Regions from separate parts of the Erythrobacter sp. K21-9 genome, predicted to be linked through region 1. Evidence: predicted binding sites of a transcription regulator. Region 1 holds the regulator's gene; each other region holds the start of a gene.

The links. Region 1 encodes LexA, which represses DNA repair genes until DNA is damaged. Its sites were predicted from a motif close to GTTCCNCNCTTGTTCT; they were not measured.
Region 2: a site for LexA is predicted at 3,614-3,629, ahead of recA (recombinase RecA). Genes of this name have one in related genera too.
Region 3: a site for LexA is predicted at 3,474-3,489, ahead of AC0L39_RS08105 (putative DNA modification/repair radical SAM protein). Genes of this name have one in related genera too.
Region 4: a site for LexA is predicted at 1,616-1,631, ahead of AC0L39_RS05060 (DNA recombination protein RmuC). Genes of this name have one in related genera too.

The regions. Positions count from the first base shown of each region.
Region 1 is NZ_CM147866.1:1,848,958-1,854,183, forward strand. Features, by position in the region: gene trpC (indole-3-glycerol phosphate synthase TrpC) at 1-783, shown strand, start outside; gene moaC (cyclic pyranopterin monophosphate synthase MoaC) at 971-1,447, shown strand; gene AC0L39_RS09385 (molybdopterin molybdotransferase MoeA) at 1,608-2,678, shown strand; gene lexA (transcriptional repressor LexA) at 2,834-3,523, shown strand; gene AC0L39_RS09395 (ComEC/Rec2 family competence protein) at 3,545-5,226, opposite strand, start outside.
Region 2 is NZ_CM147866.1:2,087,922-2,093,147, forward strand. Features, by position in the region: gene alaS (alanine--tRNA ligase) at 1-2,167, opposite strand, end outside; gene recA (recombinase RecA) at 2,471-3,526, opposite strand; gene AC0L39_RS10625 (response regulator) at 3,678-4,604, opposite strand; gene AC0L39_RS10630 (PAS domain-containing protein) at 4,492-5,226, opposite strand, start outside.
Region 3 is NZ_CM147866.1:1,607,393-1,612,618, reverse strand. Features, by position in the region: gene AC0L39_RS08115 (PHP domain-containing protein) at 1-603, opposite strand, end outside; gene AC0L39_RS08110 (UdgX family uracil-DNA binding protein) at 605-2,053, opposite strand; gene AC0L39_RS08105 (putative DNA modification/repair radical SAM protein) at 2,064-3,302, opposite strand; gene AC0L39_RS08100 (carbonic anhydrase) at 3,516-4,244, shown strand; gene AC0L39_RS08095 (PilZ domain-containing protein) at 4,314-4,652, opposite strand; gene AC0L39_RS08090 (DUF6504 family protein) at 4,733-5,226, opposite strand, start outside.
Region 4 is NZ_CM147866.1:1,003,191-1,008,416, reverse strand. Features, by position in the region: gene AC0L39_RS05065 (acyl-CoA thioesterase domain-containing protein) at 1-53, opposite strand, end outside; gene AC0L39_RS05060 (DNA recombination protein RmuC) at 208-1,611, opposite strand; gene AC0L39_RS05055 (four-helix bundle copper-binding protein) at 1,716-2,120, shown strand; gene def (peptide deformylase) at 2,117-2,701, opposite strand; gene recR (recombination mediator RecR) at 2,825-3,436, opposite strand; gene fmt (methionyl-tRNA formyltransferase) at 3,490-4,407, shown strand; gene truA (tRNA pseudouridine(38-40) synthase TruA) at 4,404-5,192, shown strand; gene AC0L39_RS05030 (zinc-binding dehydrogenase) at 5,189-5,226, shown strand, end outside.

The sequences.
Region 1 (5,226 bases):
AAGCTTGAAGAAATCTGCGCCGCCAAGCGCGATATCGTGGCCGCCCGCAAGGCGGTCATATCGCTCAGCCAAATGGAGGAGGCCGCCCGTACCCAGACTCGCCCGCGTGGGTTTGAGGATGCGCTGCGCCGCAAGGCCGAAACCGGGTTTGGCCTGATCGCCGAAATCAAGAAAGCGAGTCCTTCCAAGGGCTTGATCCGCGATGATTTCAAACCGGCTGAACATGCGCGCGATTACGAGGCGGGCGGCGCTGCGTGCCTCTCGGTCCTTACCGATGCGCCCTATTTCCAGGGGCACGAGGATTTTCTCATCGCAGCGCGGGCGGCCTGCAAATTGCCGGTGCTGCGCAAGGATTTCATGGTCGATCCGTGGCAATGCCTCGAAGCGCGCACGCTCGGATCGGATGCGATCCTGATCATTGTCGCGGCATTGGAAGACCGCGCGATGGCAGAGATCGAAGCCGCCGCGCTCGAGCACCGGATGGACGTGCTGGTCGAGGTCCATGACGAGGCCGAAATGGAGCGCGCGGGCAAGGTGCTCAAATCGCGCCTGATCGGGGTCAACAACCGCGACCTGAAAACCTTTACGACCTCGCTCGCCACCACCGAGCGGCTCGCCCCCCTGGCCCCGGAAGGCGCTCTACTGGTTGGTGAAAGCGGTATTTCCTCGCACGACGACCTGGAGCGCCTGGCGAAGGCTGGCGTGCGGACATTCCTCGTCGGAGAGAGCCTCATGCGCGCCGGGGATATAACCGCCGCAACCCGCACCCTGATCGAGGGATAGGCGCGCTCCTGACGCTGAACTTAAGCTCAGGCTGTCCTACAGCGGCGTGTTCTGCCATTGTTGCGGCCATGACCTGCATCGCCTCGATCGTACCCCCAAAAGGCATATTTTCGCGACCTCGCTCAGGGACCGGTTTTTACCCCCTGGACACTGTCTCATGTGTCTCATGGACCAGCGGAGGAAACCCATGAACGACCTCACCCATCTCGATGAAAGCGGCGCGGCGCGCATGGTCGATGTTGGCGGGAAAGACGCATCGCAGCGCCTCGCCATCGCTTCGGGCCGAATCGCGATGTCGGCTAAAGCGCTGGAGGCGATCCGCGCGGGCGACGCGCCCAAAGGCGATGTGCTCGGGACTGCGCGGATTGCCGGGATCATGGCTGCCAAGCGCACCGGCGAGCTGATCCCGCTGTGCCATCCTCTGGGGCTCGAGTCGGTTGCGCTGGACTTCGGGTTCGAGGAGCGCGCGATCACAGCGACAGCCACTGCCTCACTCACCGGGAAAACCGGAGTCGAGATGGAGGCGATGGTCGCGGTCTCCACCGCGCTGCTCACGATTTACGATATGGCGAAGGCGATCGACAAAGGCATGGTGATCGGGGACGTCCGCCTCGTCGAAAAGCGCGGCGGTAAATCGGGCACCTGGAAAGCGCAGGGCGAGTGAGCCCGATGCTCTCGCTGGAGGAGGCGCAGGAACGCCTGCTGGCACTCGCACCGCTTGGAACGACGGAACAGGTGCCTGCCGATGCGCTCGGGACGGCACGCTATCTCGCGCAAGACCTCTACGCACGTCGCACACAGCCACCGGTACCGATCTCTCCGCAATGGATGGCTATGCGATATGCGGCGCGGGCCCTTGGTCCAAAGTCGGGGAAAGCCGCGCGGGAACGCCCTTTGGCGGGACGCTGGAGCCGGGGCAATGCACCCGTAGCTCGACCGGGGCGCACATGCCCGCCGGCGCGGACAGGGTGCTGATCCAAGAAAACGCGGTCGTCGATGGGGATTTGGTGAGCCTTGCAGCCGGCGAAGACCTCCCGTCACCGCAGCGCCACGTCCGGAAGAGGGGCTTCGACTTCGTGGATGGTGACCGGGTTCTGGCCGCCGGAACGCTGCTGGGCCCGGCGCAGATCGCACTCGCGCTCGCATCAGGCCAGGGCACACTGCCTGTGCTGACCGCGCCCCGCATTGCCGTGCTCGACAGCGGCGATGAGCTGGTGCGCGACCCAAGACAATGCGGCCCCGACCAGATCCCGGCCAGCAATGGCGCAATGATTGCAGCGATGCTGCACCCGCTGTCCGGCAAGGCTACGAGGCTGGGACCGGTTCCTGACGATGAGACGGCGCTCGCTGCGGCTCTGGCGAAGGCGGAGGATCACGACATCCTGATCACCTCCGGCGGGGCTTCAGTCGGCGATCACGACCTGGTGCAGCAGGCGCTCAAGGACTGGGGCGCGGACCTCGCTTTCTGGAAGGTGGCGATCAAGCCGGGGAAACCGCTGATGGTGGCGACTCGGGGTAAGCAAGTGATCCTCGGCCTGCCCGGCAATCCGGTATCGAGCTACGTGACATGCTTCCTGTTCGCGCTCCCGCTGATACGGGCGGCGATGGGTGCAGCGAGCCCGCTACCCGCCGCGCACCATGTCAGTGCCTCCGAAGCCCTGCCTGCCAACGGTCCGCGCCGCGAGTTCCTGCGCGGCGTCAGCGATGGCGCGCAGGTACGCAGGGCCGCGTCGCAGGATCTCGAGCGCGCTGCTCGCGCTGGCCTCGGCAAACTGCCTGATCGACCGCCCGGCAGGCGCACCGGACATCGCACCGGGCGAGCGCGTGGCCGTCTACAACCTCCAAAATGGCTGAATCCTGCGGGCTTCAAAGCGGGGCGTCGCTTGACAGGATGAATCGAGTTGCCTATTCGTTCCTCATTCGTTCACCATAAAGGCGGACGATGAGCGCTGACAAAGCACCGCCGATGCGGGTGCCTCTTGAAGCGCGTGAGTTTGGCACTGCGGCGTGGTTATCCGCTCCGGGAACGTGCGTATCAGGGAGTAACCCCATGCTGACTGCAAAGCAGCACGAATTGATCCAGTTCATCCAGAAACGCCTGGATGAAACCGGCATATCGCCAAGTTTCGAAGAGATGAAGGACGCGCTCGATCTCAAGAGCAAGTCCGGCGTGCACCGCCTGATTTCCGCTCTGGAAGAACGCGGCTTCATCCGCCGTCTGCCCAATAGGGCGCGGGCGCTTGAGGTGATCAAGCAACCCGAGGACGCTACCCCGACGCCGAGGGCAACGGTATCGGCTAACGATGCAGTAGCGTCCGCTTCGAAAGTGATGAAGAACGCGCCAGAGCCCGCCAATGACGTGATCGAGATCCCGCTTCACGGCAGGATCGCAGCCGGCGCACCGATCGAGGCGCTCGAAGGGCAAAATTCGCTACCCGTCCCGGCAGCCTTGCTTGGACCGGGCGAACACTATGCTCTTGAGGTATCCGGGGATTCGATGATCGAGGCCGGCATCTTCGACGGAGACTTCGCCCTCGTCCGCCGCACCGACAGCGCGCGGGATGGCGAGATCGTCGTCGCCTTGGTACGCGGTGAGGAAGCGACGCTCAAATACCTCCACAAGGAGGGCAGCAGCGTGCGCCTCGACCCGGCCAATGCCAGCTATGATCCGCAGGTCTACGGCGCATCCGAAGTGCAGGTCCAGGGCAAGCTTGCGGGACTGCTGCGGCGTTATCACTGATCGGTAAGCACGGGGGAGCGGCTAGGGCTGCTCCCCGCGCCACCAACCATGCCCGCCCTGCCCTGCGGCAACACTTGAAATGCGCTCGTTCGTCAGGTCGAGCGCAAGCCCGCCGGTCTGGACCAACAAACGCCGGTCGGCTTTTAGCCAACGCGGCTTGCAGGACCTCGGCAGGAACCGGTCGGCGACGACGATGTCAGCCCGCTCGCAAGCGGCTGCCAGTGCGCGCTCTTCCACAAGGTCACGGTTGCGGGCCAGAAGCATCACCCAGTCGCGCCCTCCGCGCTGGATGTTGATGAGGCAGAATTCGCTAGAGCAATCGGCACCGGGCCACCGGACCAACGGGATCGGGGCGCTCGTGACGCTCGCCAATTCGAGCAGGTTGTCCCGCGAGTACGAGGACCGGCTATCTCGAAGCGAGAGCAGCTGACGCCCCCCGACCGGGGTATCGATTGTTATCCCGACATGGCGGCCTTCACGCCCGATCAGAACATCAGGTATCGGTGTGAGGATCAGCTGCATCGTCGCGATTGAAGCGGGCAGCAATCCCCAGAGCCGCGCCTTCCCATTCCAAAGGGCAAGCCAAAGCGCGCCGCCCACAAACAGGGCTATCGTGCTCATCCCCATCTGCGGCATCAGCTTCACCGATCCCGGCTGCGAAGCGGTGAGATGTGCGAGCACCAGCAGCGAATCGAGCGATCGCTGGACAAGCCACCATGCTGGCGCTCCCGCTCCCACGAGATCGAGCGCAAGTGCCAACGCAATCAGCGGCATGGAAATGAACGTCACCAGCGGGATGGCGAATACATTGGCAAACGCTCCGTAGAGCCCGGCGCGATGGAAGTGGAACAGCACTATCGGCATGAGCGCGATCTCGATCAGAAGCCCTGTCAGGAAAAGCATGACCACCCGCCTCCCCGTACGGTTTACCCAAGGTTCCTCGCGCGGTGCCAAAAAGGCTTTCGCAGGTGATGACGAATGGAAGGCAACAATGGCCAGAACGGCAGAAAAGCTCATCTGAAAGCTCGGCCCGACGATGCTCTCCGGCCACAACAGGAGGACGAACATCGCAGCCGCAGCGACCATCCGCAGCGAAAGCGCGTCGCGTCCCAGCGCGAGCGCAATCAGCACGAGCATCGCGGCGGCGCAACTGCGCACAGTCGGCACCTCGGCCCCGGTCAGCAGCGTATACCCAATCCCGGCCAGCGCGCCGACAGCAGCAGCGGCCACCGGCAACCGTACCCTCAACGCCACCGCTGGAAAAAGCGCCAGAAACTTGAGTGCCAGAATGTATGCCGCCGCGATCACCGCACTCACATGCAATCCGCTGATCGAAAGCAAGTGGGTAAGCCCCGCATCGCGCATCGCATCCTCGTCAGCCTCGGCGATGGAGCCCCGATCGCCGCTCGCGAAGGCGGCTGCGATGGTGCCTGCCGATCCGTCGACACGCTCACGAACGTGGGAAGACAGCGCTCGCTGGATAGCGGCAATGCCTCCGGCAGGCGGAGCGGCCTCTACCAACTCGATAGTGCCGACGACGCTGCCCGTTGCAGCAACGCCCTTGAACCACGCCGCTCGCGCAAAATCGTACGCACCGGGAAGCATGGGGCTGGCCGGCGGCATGAGGCGGACACGGGCCCGGATCACTGCACCTTCAATCAACTCTGCCGATCGCCCACTTTCGAGGCCTGGCGTATCTAGCG
Region 2 (5,226 bases), 240 kb from region 1:
GTTCCACCAACCATTCGCGCGCTGCCTCGCCGGTCAACGCCTCGATCCGGCGGACACCGGAAGAGACGGCGCTCTCCGATACGATGCGAAAGATTCCGATATCGCCAGTCGCTTTCACATGCGTTCCGCCGCAGAGCTCGACCGAGTAGTTTTTCCCGCCTTCGCTCGCACGTCCCATAGAAAGCACCCGAACTTCATCGCCATACTTTTCACCGAACAGCGCAAGCGCCCCCGCTTCGACCGCGTCATCGGGGCTCATCAGACGCGTCGACACCGGTTCGTTTGCGCGGATTTCGGCATTCACCTCTGCTTCGATCGCCGCAATGTCGCTGTGGGACAATGCCTTGGGATGGGAAAAGTCGAACCGCAGACGGTCCTCAGCAACCAGTGATCCTTTCTGGGTCACATGACCGCCAAGCTGGTTGCGCAGCGCCGCATGAACGAGATGCGTCGCCGAATGGTTTGCGCGAATTTGGCTCCGGCGATCGGTATCGACTTCGAGGTGAACGGTGTCGCCAACCGACACTTCGCCTTTTGAAACGTGGGCATGGTGAGCGCGCAAGCGGCCAAGCGGTTTGCTCGTATCGCTCACAGTCGCTGCAAAACCAGCGGGTGTCTTGATCGAGCCCGTGTCACCCGTCTGACCGCCGCTCTCTCCGTAGAACGGGGTCTGATTGGTCAAGATAACCACGTCGTCGCCTGCAGACGCTGTTTGCACCTCCGCGCCGTCCTTGACGATGGCGACAACACTGCCCTCGCCTGATGTGGCCGCGTATCCCGTAAACTCGCTTGCTCCTTCGCGCTCGGCAATGTCGAACCAGATCTCGCCTGAAGCCGCTTCACCAGAGCCTTTCCACGCCGCCCGCGCAGCCTCTTTCTGCCGGGTCATGGCTGCATCAAAGCCGCCGCGATCAACTCCGATTCCGCGCGCGCGCAGCGCATCTTCGGTCAGGTCGTATGGAAAGCCGAAAGTGTCGTAAAGCTTGAATGCGGTCTCGCCATCAAGCTCCCCGCCCTCTTCCATTTCGCCCGTTGCTTCATCGAGCAGTTTCAGCCCTTTATCGAGCGTCCGTCGGAACTGCGTTTCCTCGCGTTCGAGCACTTCCTCGATCAGCGCCTGACCGCGCGCGAGTTCCGGATAGGCCAACCCCATTTCGGAAACGAGACTTGGTACGAGGCGGTGCATCAACGGCTCGCCCGCGCCGAGCAGGTGGGCATGGCGCATGGCGCGGCGCATGATCCTGCGAAGGACATAACCGCGCCCCTCATTAGATGGCAGGACACCGTCAGCCATCAGGAAACTCGTGGATCGCAGGTGATCGGCAATGACCCGGTGGCTGGCTGCTTGCGCGCCCTCGGCTTTCACATCGGTCATTTGCTCAGATGCCGTGATCAAAGTCCTGAATGTGTCTGTATCGTAATTATCGTGCACGCCCTGCATCACCGCAGCAACGCGCTCGAGCCCCATGCCCGTGTCGATCGAAGGATGAGGAAGATCGCGGCGTGTCCCGTCTTCCTTTTGATCGAACTGCATGAACACCAGGTTCCAGATTTCGACGAAGCGATCGCCATCTTCGTTCGGGCTTCCGGGAGGCCCTCCTTCGATGTGCTCACCGTGATCATAAAAGATTTCGGAGCACGGGCCGCACGGCCCGGTTTCGCCCATCGACCAGAAGTTGTCGTTGGTCGCGATGCGGATGATGCGGTCCTGGGGCAGGCCCGATATCTTGCGCCAGAGATCGAACGCCTCATCATCGGTGTGATAGATCGTCGCGGTCAGCCTGTCTGCCGGCAGGCCCCATTCCTTCGTCAGAAGGTTCCACGCGTTTTCGATCGCCTGCTCTTTGAAATAGTCGCCGAACGAGAAATTGCCGAGCATTTCAAAGAACGTGTGATGGCGCGCCGTGTAACCGACATTGTCGAGATCGTTGTGCTTGCCGCCTGCACGCACACATTTCTGGGACGACACCGCGCGCGGGGCGGGCGGCGTTTCCAGGCCGGTAAAGGCGTTCTTGAATGGCACCATGCCCGCGTTAACGAACATGAGCGTCGGGTCATTATACGGCACCAGCGGCGCGCTGGGCACCTGCGCGTGATCTTGCCCCCCGAAGAAATCGAGGAAGGATCGGCGAATGTCGTTGGTCGAGGTGAAGCCACTGGAAGTCATAGAGCGCAATTAAGCAATGCAGCGGCAGGCGACAAGCGGATAAAACCGTCCCGATTATAGATCCGAATCGTGTCGCCAAATTGTGGTGCGGCGATGGGTGAGTTTTCACATATGGCTCGGCTGGATACACCTCGGCGCGTTCCTGGGCCACCTTGACTGGCGCTGCGCGATGATGGCGAACCTTCGGCGAGGCACAGAAAAGCCGGCGCTGCCTACGAACGTGAGGTCCGTAGCGCGCCGGCTATCCGGTTTTCCGGGCGCTGCAGCGATCGCAGCTTCAGCCCGCTTGAGGGTCAGATACCGTTACTCCGCGTCCGGTCCCGTCATCATCTCCTCGGCAACCTCGTCGGTGCGGCCGCGAATGGCGGCTTCCAACCGGTCGCAAACTTCTGGATTTTCCTTGAGGTAGACCTTGGCGTTCTCGCGGCCTTGGCCGATGCGGACGCTGTCGTAGGAATACCAGCTACCCGACTTTTCGACGATCCCGGCCTTGACGCCAAGATCGAGGATCTCGCCGATCTTCGAAATACCTTCGCCGTACATGATGTCGAATTCGACCTGCTTGAACGGCGGCGCAACCTTGTTCTTGACCACTTTGACGCGGGTTGAGTTTCCAACCACTTCATCACGGTCCTTGATCTGGCCGGTACGGCGAATGTCGAGACGAACCGAAGCATAGAACTTGAGAGCGTTGCCACCCGTCGTCGTCTCTGGATTGCCGTACATCACGCCGATCTTCATGCGCAGCTGGTTGATGAAGATCACCATGCATTTGGAACGGTTGATCGACCCGGTCAGCTTGCGCAGCGATTGGGACATCAGTCGCGCCTGAAGGCCGACATGGGCGTCGCCCATCTCACCTTCGATTTCAGCACGGGGGACAAGTGCCGCGACCGAGTCGACCACCAACACGTCAATCGCGTTCGAACGCACGAGAGTGTCGGTAATTTCGAGTGCCTGTTCGCCCGTGTCGGGCTGCGAGACGATCAGTTCATCGATGTCCACGCCCAGTTTGCGAGCGTATACCGGATCAAGCGCATGTTCGGCGTCGACGAACGCAGCGGTGCCGCCAGCCTTCTGCGCCTCGGCAATGACATGCAGTGCCAAGGTCGTCTTGCCCGAGCTTTCCGGCCCATAAACTTCTACAACGCGGCCTTTTGGCAGGCCGCCAATGCCAAGGGCGATATCCAGCCCCAGCGACCCGGTCGAAATAGACTCGACCTCCATTGCTTCTTTTGAGCCCAGCTTCATTGCCGAACCCTTGCCGAATGCCCGATCGATTTGAGCAAGTGCGGCGTCGAGCGCCTTTTGACGGTCCACGTCTTTTTCCTTCTCTACCAGCTTGAGATTAGTAGCCATCGCACGCTCTCCTTCACTTGCCTAGATGCGATCAGGAATTATCGACCGCCCCCTTGTTGGAATAGCATGTATCGCATTTGTTCTCATAGAACAAGAGTGGAACAAAACTTTTTTGAACGGCGCCGCATCGAGGCGATTCCTGCGAGTGAGGCTAATCTGCCTTCGGGTTGGTTGCCCGCAAGACGCCGCCAACCTTTTCACCGATCTGCTTCACGCTGAACGGCTTGGCGATGAAGTGCATGTTGTCGATGTCGATCTCGCTGCGCAGCTGCTCCTCGGCATAGCCCGACATGAACAGGACCGGCATTTCGGGCAGCAGGACGCGAATCTCCCGCACCATCGCCGGCCCGTCCATGCCTGGCATCACGACATCGCTGACCACGAGGTCGAATTCGCCGCCCTCCTCGATGGCTTCGAGCCCTTCCTCACCGCCGGGACAGGCGGTGACTTCGTAGCCGGCGCGCGCGAGCGCCCGTTCCGCCACGGCACGGACCATGTCTTCGTCCTCCACCAGCAGGATCTTGCCTCCCGCCGACCAGTCCGATGAGACCGGTGCGGGAACCTCGCGCCGCTTGGGCGCTTCGCCGCGGTGGACCGGAAAATAGACGGTGAACCGCGCGCCAACCGTTTTGCCCGACCCATCGGCGACATTGTCGGCAAAAATAAAGCCGCCCGACTGCTTGACGATCCCATATGCGGTGGACAGGCCGAGGCCTGTTCCCTTGCCCTGTTCCTTGGTCGTGAAGAACGGTTCGAACAGTTTCGGCAGAACCTTCTGCGGGATGCCGCCGCCTGTGTCCTGAACAATCAGCACGGTGTAATCGGCTGTCGGCAGGATTTCCGAGCCAAGCCGCATCACTTCCTTCGCCTCGATACTGCGCGTCAGGAGTGATATCCGCCCCGCCCCGCTGCCGCTCGACTGGATCGCATCGCGCGCATTCACGGCGAGGTTCATGATGACCTGCTCAAGCTGCTGGGGATCTGCGCGGACCGGGCCAAGGTCGCGGTCGTGCTGGACGTAATAAGTGATCTTCTCTCCTAGCAGCCGCTTGATGAGCGGGCCTACTTCGCTGACCACATCGGGCAATTGCAGGATTTCCGGGCGCAGCGTCTGCTGGCGCGAGAATGCCAGTAATTGCCGGGTCAGAGATGCGGCGCGATCTCGAATTCGCCCTGATCTGCTGGATATCATCGTAATCGCTGTCGCCGGGAGTGTGACGAAGGAGCATCAGGTCGCAGGTGCCGATAATCGCGGTCAGCACATTGTTGAAATCGTGCGCGACGCCGCCTGCGAGCTGGCCAACAGCCTGCATTTTCGTGGCTTGGGCAACCTGCCGCTTGAGCTGGTTTTCCTCGCTCGAATCGGCGAGGCTGATCAACACCGCCGCCTCACCTAGGCCGCGCACTCCGGCGAGCCCGATCGAAACCGGCTCCTCGGGCTGTGCAACCAGGCGAACGGCCATATCGCCGCTAGTCGCGGGGCCTCGGCCATGCCTGCGCACTGCATCCGACAAAGCCGCCTTGTCCTCGCGCACGGCAAGGTCGGTAGGAAATGCTGGCAAACCGCGGCCTTCGCGGTCGACCGAACGCAGAAAAGCGTCATTGGCGAACAGGAACCGCCCATCGCGGTCAGTCATGGCGAGGCCAAGCGGCAATTGCGCCAGCAATGCATCGAGCTGCGCAACGCCAGCCTGCGAAGA
Region 3 (5,226 bases), 240 kb from region 1:
GCTGGAGGAAGAGTGCGGCTTTGCCGTCGGTGCTATCTCTCTGCGGTCTCTGCGTGCCTCTGCGTCTCTGCGCGAAACCGGAAACGCCACCACATTGCTCAGCACGCGAATTGTGAATTGTCTGTCCAAATCCTCAGGCGGAAACAGTATAAGCTGCACGTCCCTGGTGTGTTCGGCGAGCATGGCCAAGTCGATCTCGCACACACCCTTTTCCTGCCATTCTCCGCTGAGTGTCTGCATTCTGCCTGCGCTGATCAGGCGGCACAGGCGGCCATAGGCATCGCGGTTTCTTGGATAGGCGAGGAAGGACAATCCCTCGACCGTTTCGATACGCGCGCCGATCACCGGGCGCAGTTTCAGCGTCGCGGCCTCGGTATGGATGCGCACAACGCCAGCCATCGAATTGGCATCGGCTATCCCGATCGCATCGTAGCCGAACGCACGGGCGGTCATCACCAGATCCACCGCGTCCGACGCCCCGCGCAGGAAGCTGAAACAGCTGACAAGTCCAAGCTCGACGAAAGGCGCGCGCGGCAACGTCTCGATCAGATCGGGATCGATCTCCAGCGCGCGTTTGTCAGGGGTAAGCGGAGCCTCGGGCATTTCACGCCGCCAGCTGCGTGAGCCGCGCCTTCACCGCCGCAAGATCCGCTGCAAACAGCGCGGCCTGTTTGTCCCGAGCCTCGCCATCAAGCCGCAGCAGGTAGGAGGGATGCGCGGTCACCCACAGTTCAGCCCCGCCCTCAAGCGCGATCGGTTCGCCGCGCGCTTTCGAGATGCTCACCGTCTTGCCAAGGAGGCTGCGCGCTGCGCTGGTCCCGAGCGCGAGGATGACACGCGGTTTGACGACCTCGCGCTCGGCCTCCAGCCACCAGCGGCAGGTGTCGATCTCCTTGGCCTGCGGGCTTTGGTGAATGCGCCGCTTCCCACGTTGGACGTATTTGAAATGCTTCACCGCATTGGTGACGTAGGCGCTGGAACGGTCGATCCCGGTCCGCTCGAGATATTCATCGAGCAGTTGGCCCGCTGGTCCCACAAACGGTTTACCAGCCACATCCTCCTGATCGCCCGGTTGTTCGCCCACGATCATCAGGGGAGCGCCGACGGCTCCCTCACCCATGACCGCGCGCGTCCCGCATTCGGCAATGGGGCAGTCATGGCAATCCGCAATCGCGTGGCCAATCGCATCGAGGCTCGCCGGCAGCTTGCGTTCTTCCCGCTCACCCGCCGCGACCATGCCTGCCTCACGCGCCTGTGCGCCTGCGATGAGGTCCGGGATCAGCTCCGCCTCGGGCATGTTCTTCCAGTATTTCTTGGGCATTTCGGAGAGCATCGCCCCGACCTTCAGCCGCGCGGGATTGAAGATGGATGCATAATAGGACTTCCATAAATCCTCGACCGGATCGCCTTGCGGTGCATCGCTGCGCTGGGCCGGACCGCTCTCGCGCATGGTTTCGCCATCCCAATGGATGCAGCCGCGCGGGGTGAGGATCGACCAGTTCATGTTGGCGAAGCGCCGCATGAAAAAGCCCGCATTGGCGCGCACGATATGGTGATCCGGCTCGAACCACGCAGCGTAGTGCTCGCTTCCATCCTCGCTGGTGACCTCGCGGAAGCGGACGAAGGCGTGCATCTTGTGACTGTCGCGGCGCACCGATTTGTCGAGTTCCTCGATCCGGCGCACGTCAGGGTCGGCCTTGTCCTCCATCGCGCGCGGGTTCGACTGGAGCCGCCAGAGCATTCGATAGAGCAGGCCAAAGCGTTCGGGGTCGGAATGGAGCGCCGCGTTGCGCGCGAGCTTCATGAAACGCTTGGAGGCACGCACGGGCCTCGCGTCCCTGTCCGGCACTGGCAGGCGCTTTTCGCCGCGCGAGGGGCCTTCCTGAGCGAAGAGATCGCCCGTCCCGCCCGGTTCGGCCCAGCTCACGCGGTCCGGCGGTACATCGCACTGGATCAACCCCCTCGCCCGCTCCCTCCAGAAGGCGAATTCGTCTGGCGCAGGCAGGTGAACAACGTAATGCTCGCCCAAGGAGACGTTCTGCATGGCGGTCATTGTGACACCATCAAAACAGCTCCAACTGCTCTTGCTTGGGCGCGAGCAACGCGCGCAAATCCGCCCGGTCGGTGAGGGTCGTCGGACGCCAGTCGAGCGCCACCAGGAACGGGCGCACCTTGGCAATCGACTGGGTGAGCCGCGCCACATCGTCCAACCGCAGCGTCCGGTGCCGCCGCGCCGCCAGAATGCGCGCCACCGCCGTCGTTCCGAGGCCTGGAACTCGCAGCAATTGCTCTTTCGAGGCGCGGTTCACATCGACCGGGAAACTACCCCGGAATTTCAGCGCCCATGCAAGCTTGGGATCGATATCGAGCGGCAAATTACCATGCGCGTCGGTCGCCTGCGCGACTTCTCCGGGAGCATAGCCGTAGAACCGCATCAGCCAGTCCGACTGGTACAGCCGGTGCTCGCGCATCAGCGGAGGGCGTTTCAGCGGCAGAACCGCGCTCGCATCGGGGATCGGCGAGAATGCGCTGTAATAGACCCGGCGCAGTCCGAAACTGCCGTAAAGCATGCTCGCTTTGCCAACGATATCTGCATCGCTCGCATTGTCCGCACCCACAATCATCTGGGTCGACTGGCCCGCCGGCGCAAAGCGCGGGGCGTGTTTGAACCGCTTGCGCTCATCCTTTGCCTCAATGATGCGCGATTTGGTTCTGGCGAGCGCTCCTTCGATCTGGCGCTCATCCTTGTCAGGTGCAAGCCGTGTCAGGCCGCTCCTGGTCGGCAATTCGACATTGATCGACACGCGGTCGGCATAGAGCCCTGCCTGGTGGATCAATTCGGGATCCGCTTCCGGGATGGTCTTGAGGTGGATGTAGCCGCGAAAATCGTATTCCTCGCGCAATATCCGCGCGCACTCGACCATTTGTTCCATCGTGTGGTTAGAACTTTTGATGATGCCCGACGAAAGGAACAGCCCCTCGATATAATTGCGCTTGTAGAAATTCAGCGTGAGGTCGGCGACTTCCTGCGGGGTAAAGCGTGCGCGGCGCACATTCGAGCTTTTGCGGTTGATGCAGTAGTGGCAATCGAAAATGCAGTGATTGGTCAGCAATACCTTCAGCAGCGAGATACACCGGCCATCGGGCGCGTAGGCATGGCAGATACCCATCCCCTCTGTCGAGCCAACGCCCTTCCCGCCCAGCGAGTTCTTCTTTGCCGTTCCGGACGATGCGCACGAGGCATCGTATTTCGCCGCATCGGCGAGGATTTCGAGTTTTTGCCGGAGTGTTTGCTGAGTCATCTATCACCTATTCGTTCTTTATATGTTCTCCTATCAAATTCAGCAAATGCAAATGTTGCAATTCACTTGGAACCCAAGGCGAAATGAGACATTATTCCACTACGGACCGGGCCCCTCTGGCGAGCAATCCTGCTCGTGATGTCGGACGTAACCTGCGGCAGTAGCCGCATAGGAACACGGGGGGCACATCGTCGCTCCCCAAGGGAGCTTTAGATGAAGTACGCAACACCCCTTCTTGCCACCGCGGCCATCGCGATGGCGACCGTCTCTGCAACTGCGCAGGATTGGGAATACACCGATGGCGAAGCGGCTGAAAACTGGTCTCAGGCCAGCCCTGACTTTGCCGCTTGCGATGCAGGCATGATGCAATCGCCGATCGATCTCGGCACATCCAGCGCGCTCGGTGAAATCACTCTCGCGGCTGATTACGGGATGACGGACGGCACCCTGCGTGTCGGCAAGCACAAGGTGCAGATCGACGCAGCAGCCGGCCAGGGCATGGTATCAGGCGATCGCCTGTTCAACCTCATCCAGGTTCACTTCCACACCCCCTCCGAGCACGCGATCAGCGGCGAGCGCTTTCCGCTCACCGCACACTTCGTCCATGCAACACGCGACGGAACTCTTGGCGTACTCGGCGTGATGTTCGAGGAAGGTGACGCAAACGAAGGTCTCCAGACCATCATCGATGCGCTGCCCGCCGGTGACGGCGCGAGTGTCTCGATCGACATGGGCGCGATGGTGCCGGACGAACTCGAAGTCTATCGCTACATGGGTTCGCTGACCACGCCGCCTTGCAGCGAGAACGTCAACTGGCATGTCGTCGAGGATTCGCTGGAAGCCAGCGCTGAACAGATCGCCGCAATGGAAGGCGCGCTTGGCATGAGTGCGCGTTCGCTGCAGCCGGTAAACAACCGTCTGCTCGTCGCTCCGTCTGACTGATCGGTGCAAGAAAACAAAAGGGGCGGTGCTTCGCAGCATCGCCCCCTTTTTTGTCAAAACTGCACGTTGTTACAGCTTGCGTCTGTGATCTTCGCTGTCATCGCCGAGTTTTGTGCCTTGCGCGTGGACCAGATGATCGACCACGGCCGCGCGCATCTGGCCTTCGAATGAGACTCCCGCGACCTTGCCTTCGATCCATGCAATCGTACCGAGCGGGGCGTTGACGCCGTCGACTTTCATCGTGACCCGATCACCGACATTGGCGAAGCCTGCCGAGCCCCTGATCTTGCATCCCCCTTCGGAAATATCGATCAAATCGACATAGACCGGGCGTGACTTGACCCGGCCCTTGACCATCAGGCTAAGCGAACGGCGCTCTGCAGCGCGCGAGATGCTGTGCATGTTCATGGTGAACGTTCTAGGTGGCAATGGTAAAAAAATGTTGATCGCGGATATAGGGGGCTGATTATTCGAAAAATTCTGAAAAATCAGGCATGCAGCCCTTGCAGATACCATTGCGGCATTCCGCCCCTGCCATCGCCGACTATACCGTGCCGGTAAATCCAGTATCGCCGCCCTTCCCTGTCCTCGATCCGGTAGTAATCCCGCAAGCGGACGGTCGATTTCTCGCGCCACCATTCAGGCGCGATCCGCTCCGGACCGTCGACCCGCGCCACTTCGCACACATTGCCGCGCCAGCGGAAACGCTGCGGCAAGCCATCCGGCGAAGCGTAAAGCACAGCGATTACTTCAGGCTTGTCCAGTAATTTCAGCGGCCTTTCATGAAATTCGAGCATGGCCTGTGAACTCGGTTCGGGTTCCAGCGGCGGCTGCCAGCTTTGTGCGCGTTCGGGCAGGTGGCTGGCGCGCGGCACCGGACGGCGCACTGCCTGCGGGCCAAGGCGGACCGTCAGCCGGTCGATGCAGGCACCCAGCGACGTTCCATGCCGCTCGGCTGCTTCCTCGACATCCCCCTGCGAAA
Region 4 (5,226 bases), 850 kb from region 1:
TCCGAATCGAGCTTAGTCAAAGTTGTGGCGGTATCGAGTGGGAACTGGGTCATGGCTCGCGCTTTCGTTTGGGCCGCCGAAACGACCTTCGCATTATTGAACGCTGGCGTTCAATTTGGTTCCCAAACGGAGCCGACTTTTCTAGCTTGCGTGCAGTGATCTAGGCGAGCGATCCCGCGACCTTATGGAGTTCTAAATTCCTCCACATCACTCCGCCGCGTCCCGCTTGTCCTCCAGCGTCTCAATCTCATCCACGTCCTTTGCGGTGTAGCGCGGTGCGCCTTCGACCAGCGGGACGTCGTCGATCTCTTTCGAGATTTCGATGCCCTTTTCGGCCATGCGGCGGCCCGAAGTCAGCACGTTGCGCTCGAAACTGCCGACGAACTTGTTGTAATTGTTGACCGCCGTCTCCAGCCCTCCGCCGACGCGTTTCATGTGTTCGGCGGCAACCCGCAGGCGGTCGTAGAGCTCCGCGCCCATCTTGCCGATCTCGGCAGCCTCTTCGGCCATCTTGTCCTGCCGCCAGACCTGCGCGACGGTGCGCGCGATGGCGACTAGATTGGTCGGCGTGGCGAGCAGCACCTTGTTGCGAAAGGCGAAATCCCACAGCTCCGGATCATGCTCTAGCGCGGCGGCGACGAAATGCTCGCCCGGCACGAACATCACCACGTAATCGGGCGCGTCGTCGAACTGGCTCTGATAGCTTTTGCTACCGAGCGTCTGCACGTGATTGCGCATGGATTTGGCGTGAAGGTCGAGATGCGTGATCCGCTCGGCATCATCATCCGCCTCGAACGCGGCCTGATAGGCGTTCAAGGACACCTTCGCATCGATCACAAGCTGCTTCTGGCCTGGCACGTTGACGATGGCATCGGGGCGCTGTCGACCAGCATCGATATCGACTGATTGTTCGAGGTGGAAATCGGTGTGCTCGGCTAGCCCGCATTGTTCGAGCACGTTTTGCAGTGCGCGCTCGCCCCAGCGCCCGCGCGCCTTGGGTGCATTGGTCAGCGAATTGCCGAGCCGCTGCGCCTCGCGCCTTACCTCTTCCTGCCCCTCACGCATCGACTGGATCACACCGTGCAGCTGCCCGAACGCATCCTTGCGCTGGTTTTCCAGCGTTTCGACCTGCTTTTCGTACTTGGCGAGCCGCTCACCGACCGGCGAAAGCAGTGCCTTGATCTTCTGCTCGCCTGCTTCCTCGGACTGCTTGAAGCGTTCATCGGCGCGCTTGAGGAACGCCTCCTGCGCCTTGCCCAGCACCTGCGCGCCGGTGTTTTCAAATTCCTTGAGCAATGCCCCGCGCGATTCTTCGAGCAGGCGTTTCTGCTCGGCAAAGCCGGCGCGCTCCGCCTTGAACGCGGCGTTTTCGGCCCGCGCAGCTTCCAGCTCCTCACTTAATGCACTGACCCGCGCGGCGCGTTCATTCGCTGCCGAAAGGTCCACCTTCGCCTCGCCCAGTTCAGCTATCGCTGACTTGAATTCGCCCTCACGCTCGCCCAGCCGCTCGCGCAGCTCAGCCGCGGGCTTACCGCCCAGAAACCAGCCCACACCCAGCCCGATGAGCAGCGCCAAAGCGCCAATAGCAGCTACAAGAATATTTCCATCCATTGGCGGAACATAGCTGGAACGCCGCCGCACGCCAAGCGCCAATGCAGCCAATTTGGAACCAATCCCCAGCCCCGTTCGCTCCACATACAAAGGAGAGAAAACCGATGTCGATCAAGGAAATGATACAGGACCACCCGCATGTGGGTGACGGTTACAACTCCGATCTGGGCGAGGCGGTCAAGCACGCTATGTACGGCGCGGCAATCATCAATTCGTGCGCCGATGCCTGTCTGGCAGAGGATGATGCGAAGGAGCGCGCCGAATGCATCCGCCGCTGCCTCGACGCCTCGGATGCCTGCACCGCCTTCTACCGCATGGGTTCACGCCGCACGGGTCAGAACGTGATCGCCATCCGCGCGATGGGCCTCGCAACCATCGTCGCGCGCGAACAATGCCTCGAACATTGCTCGATGCACGATGACCGCCACTGCAAGCGCTGCGCGCAGATGTGCAAGGAAGTGATCCGCGATGTGAAGGCTGCGGTCGGACGGATGAAGACCGAGGGTTAAGCCGCCTGGCGCAGCTTCTTCAATTTCTTGAGCGCCATCTGCCGCTTCAGGCGGGAGAGGTGATCGATGAACAGGATACCTTCGAGGTGGTCCATTTCATGCTGGAGGCAGGTGGCGAGCAGACCTTCTAGGTTTTCCTCGTGCTCCTTGCCGTCCAGGTCCTGATACCGCACCGTGCAGGTCGCGGGGCGGTCTACATCGGCGAAGATTTCGGGGACCGAGAGGCAGCCCTCCTGATAGGTCGATAGCTCCTCGGCGGGATCGATGATCACGGGGTTGATGAAAGTGCGCGGCTCTTTTCTGGTCGCAGGATGGGTATGCTTGTGCCCATCGTCCCCGTGATCATGGTCGCATTCGACTGGCTCGGCGTCAGGGTCTTCGGGCTGGAGATCGATCACCAGCACCCGCTTGGGCACGCCGACCTGGATCGCTGCAAGACCGATACCGGGCGCGTCATACATCGTTTCGAACATGTCCTCTACGAGCGCGCGCAGTTCGTCATTGAACTCGTCTGGTTTCACCGGTTCGGACACGGTTTTGAGCCGGGGATCCGGCACTTCAAGAATTTCGCGAATAGCCATGATCGCAATTTAGTGCGTGCAGGCATTGCCCGCAAGGATAGTTGTTTCTTCGCTCGCGGCAATTTGCTGAGGGATAGCCTCCGCAAGACTAGCCTGACCCAGTCGCCCTTTGACTGCCGTGACCTAACTGCTCATGGGCCGCCGCGCCCTGAGGGCCTGGGCCAGCGTGCCCTCGTCGAGATAATCCAGCTCACCGCCTACCGGCAGGCCGTGGGCGAGCTGGGTGATGCGGACATTGTGCTCCTCCAGCCGCTCGGCGAGGTAGTGCGCGGTTGTCTGCCCCTCCAGCGTGGCGTTCATGGCGAGAACGACCTCATCGACCGCGACGCCATCCTCTTTGGCTGCAACGCGCTTCAGCAAATCCGCGATGTTGAGATCTTCCGGCCCAACCCCGTCGAGCGCGGAGAGCCGACCGCCGAGCACATGATAGCGCCCCTGAAACAGCCGCGCGCGGTCCAGCGCCCAGACATCGGCAACATCCTCGACGACGCACAGCGCCTTCGCATCGCGCTTGGGATCGGCGCAGATGCCGCACGGATCTTTCGTATCGACATTGCCGCAGGTCTGGCACTCCACCAGCGTCTCCGACACCGCGTCCAGCGCCTCGAGCAGCGCAGGCAGCGCCTGTTCGCGGTTCTTCACCAGCCACAGCACAGCCCGCCGCGCAGAGCGCGGGCCAAGGCCGGGGAGCCGGGCAAGCGCTCCCGATAAAGCTTCGATCTCTTGCGATGCCATGAGGGGAGAGATAGGGGCTGGCGTCACTTCGAGAAAGGCCCGCAAGCACCGTCATGCGCATAATATTCATGGGAACGCCGGATTTTGCCGTGCCAGCGCTCGTCGCCCTGCACGAATGGGGGCAAGATGCGGGACACGAAATTGCATGCGCCTACACCCAGCCGCCGCGTCCGGCGGGTCGGGGCAAGAAGCTGCGTCCCTCCCCTGTGCAAGCGCAGGCCGAGGCTTTGGGCATACCGGTTCGCTCTCCCAAATCGCTGAAGGGCGAGGAAGCGCAGGCCGAATTCGCTGCGCTCGAAGCCGACGTTGCAGTGGTCGCCGCCTATGGATTGATCCTGCCGCAAGCGATCCTCGACGCGCCGAAACACGGCTGCCTCAACATCCACGCCTCGATCCTGCCGCGTTGGCGCGGAGCCGCGCCGATCCACCGCGCGGTCATGGCGGGGGATGAGGAGACGGGCGTCACGATCATGCAGATGGAAGCAGGCCTAGACACCGGGCCGATGCTGCACATCGTGCACACGCCGGTGAACGACAAGACGACCGGCGAACTGACCGAAGAGCTCGCAGAATTGGGAGCGAGCGCCATGGTCGAGGTGCTGGCCGACCTCGATGGCTACGCCCCGCAGCCTCAGGACGACACGCACGCGACCTACGCGTCCAAGATCGACAAGGCCGAGGCACGGATCGACTGGGCGCGGCCTGCGGGCGAACTGGTGCGCCATATCCACGGCCTCGCCCCGTTTCCGGGCGCATGGTTCGAATACGAAGGGGAGCGCATCAAGCTGCTCAAGGCGGAAGGCTGCGACGGCTCGGGCGATCCGGGCACAGTGCTGGACGATGATCTTGCGATTGCCTGCGGAGACGGCGCGATCCGCCCCCTGCGGCTGCAACGCGCGGGCAAACCGGTCATGGACCGCGCCGATTTCCTGCGCGGGCGAGCGCTCTCGGCGGGGACGACGCTGTCTTGACCCGCTTTGCACTCACATACGAGTTTGACGGCACGCCATACCAGGGTCTCCAGCGGCAGAAGCACGGGCCGAGCGTGCAGCAGGCGATCGAAGATGCGCTGCACGCCATCACGGGTGAAAATCCAACGTTGAACAGCGCCGACCGCACCGATGCCGGTGTCCATGCGCTTGCCATGCGCAGCCATGTCGATCTGGAGCGGGACATCACGCCGTTCCGCCTAATGGAGGCGATCAACGCCCATCTGCGCCCCCAGCCCATCGCGGTGAATCATTGCGAGGTCGTGCCCGAGGATTGGCATGCACGTTTTTCGTGTGAAGGGCGCAAGTATCTCTACCGCATCGTCAATCGCCGCGCGCCGCTTGCGCTGGCAAAGAACCGCGCATGGCAGGTTGCACCCGAACTCGATATCGAAGCGATGCAGCGCGCCTCAAGATCTCTGGTCGGAGAGCACGATTTCACGACCTTCCGCTCGGTCAAATGCCAGGCAAAGGACCCCGTGAAAACGCTCGACAGGCTCGAAGTCGTGCGCGCGTCGAGCACTTTCGGGCCCGAGATACATATTCACGCCGAAGCGCGCAGCTTCCTTCACCACCAGGTCAGATCGATGGTCGGATGCCTCAAATTCGTCGGCGCAGGCACGTGGGAGGTCGATCAGGTCGCCAAGGCACTCGAGGCGCGCGACCGCCAGCAATTAGGGCTTAACGCCCCGCCCTATGGCCTCTACTTCGTCGAGGCCCAATATCCAGATACAGCATATCCCGACTCAGGAGAGGAACAATCATGACCACTACAGGCAAGCAGCTTTTCACCACGCTCAG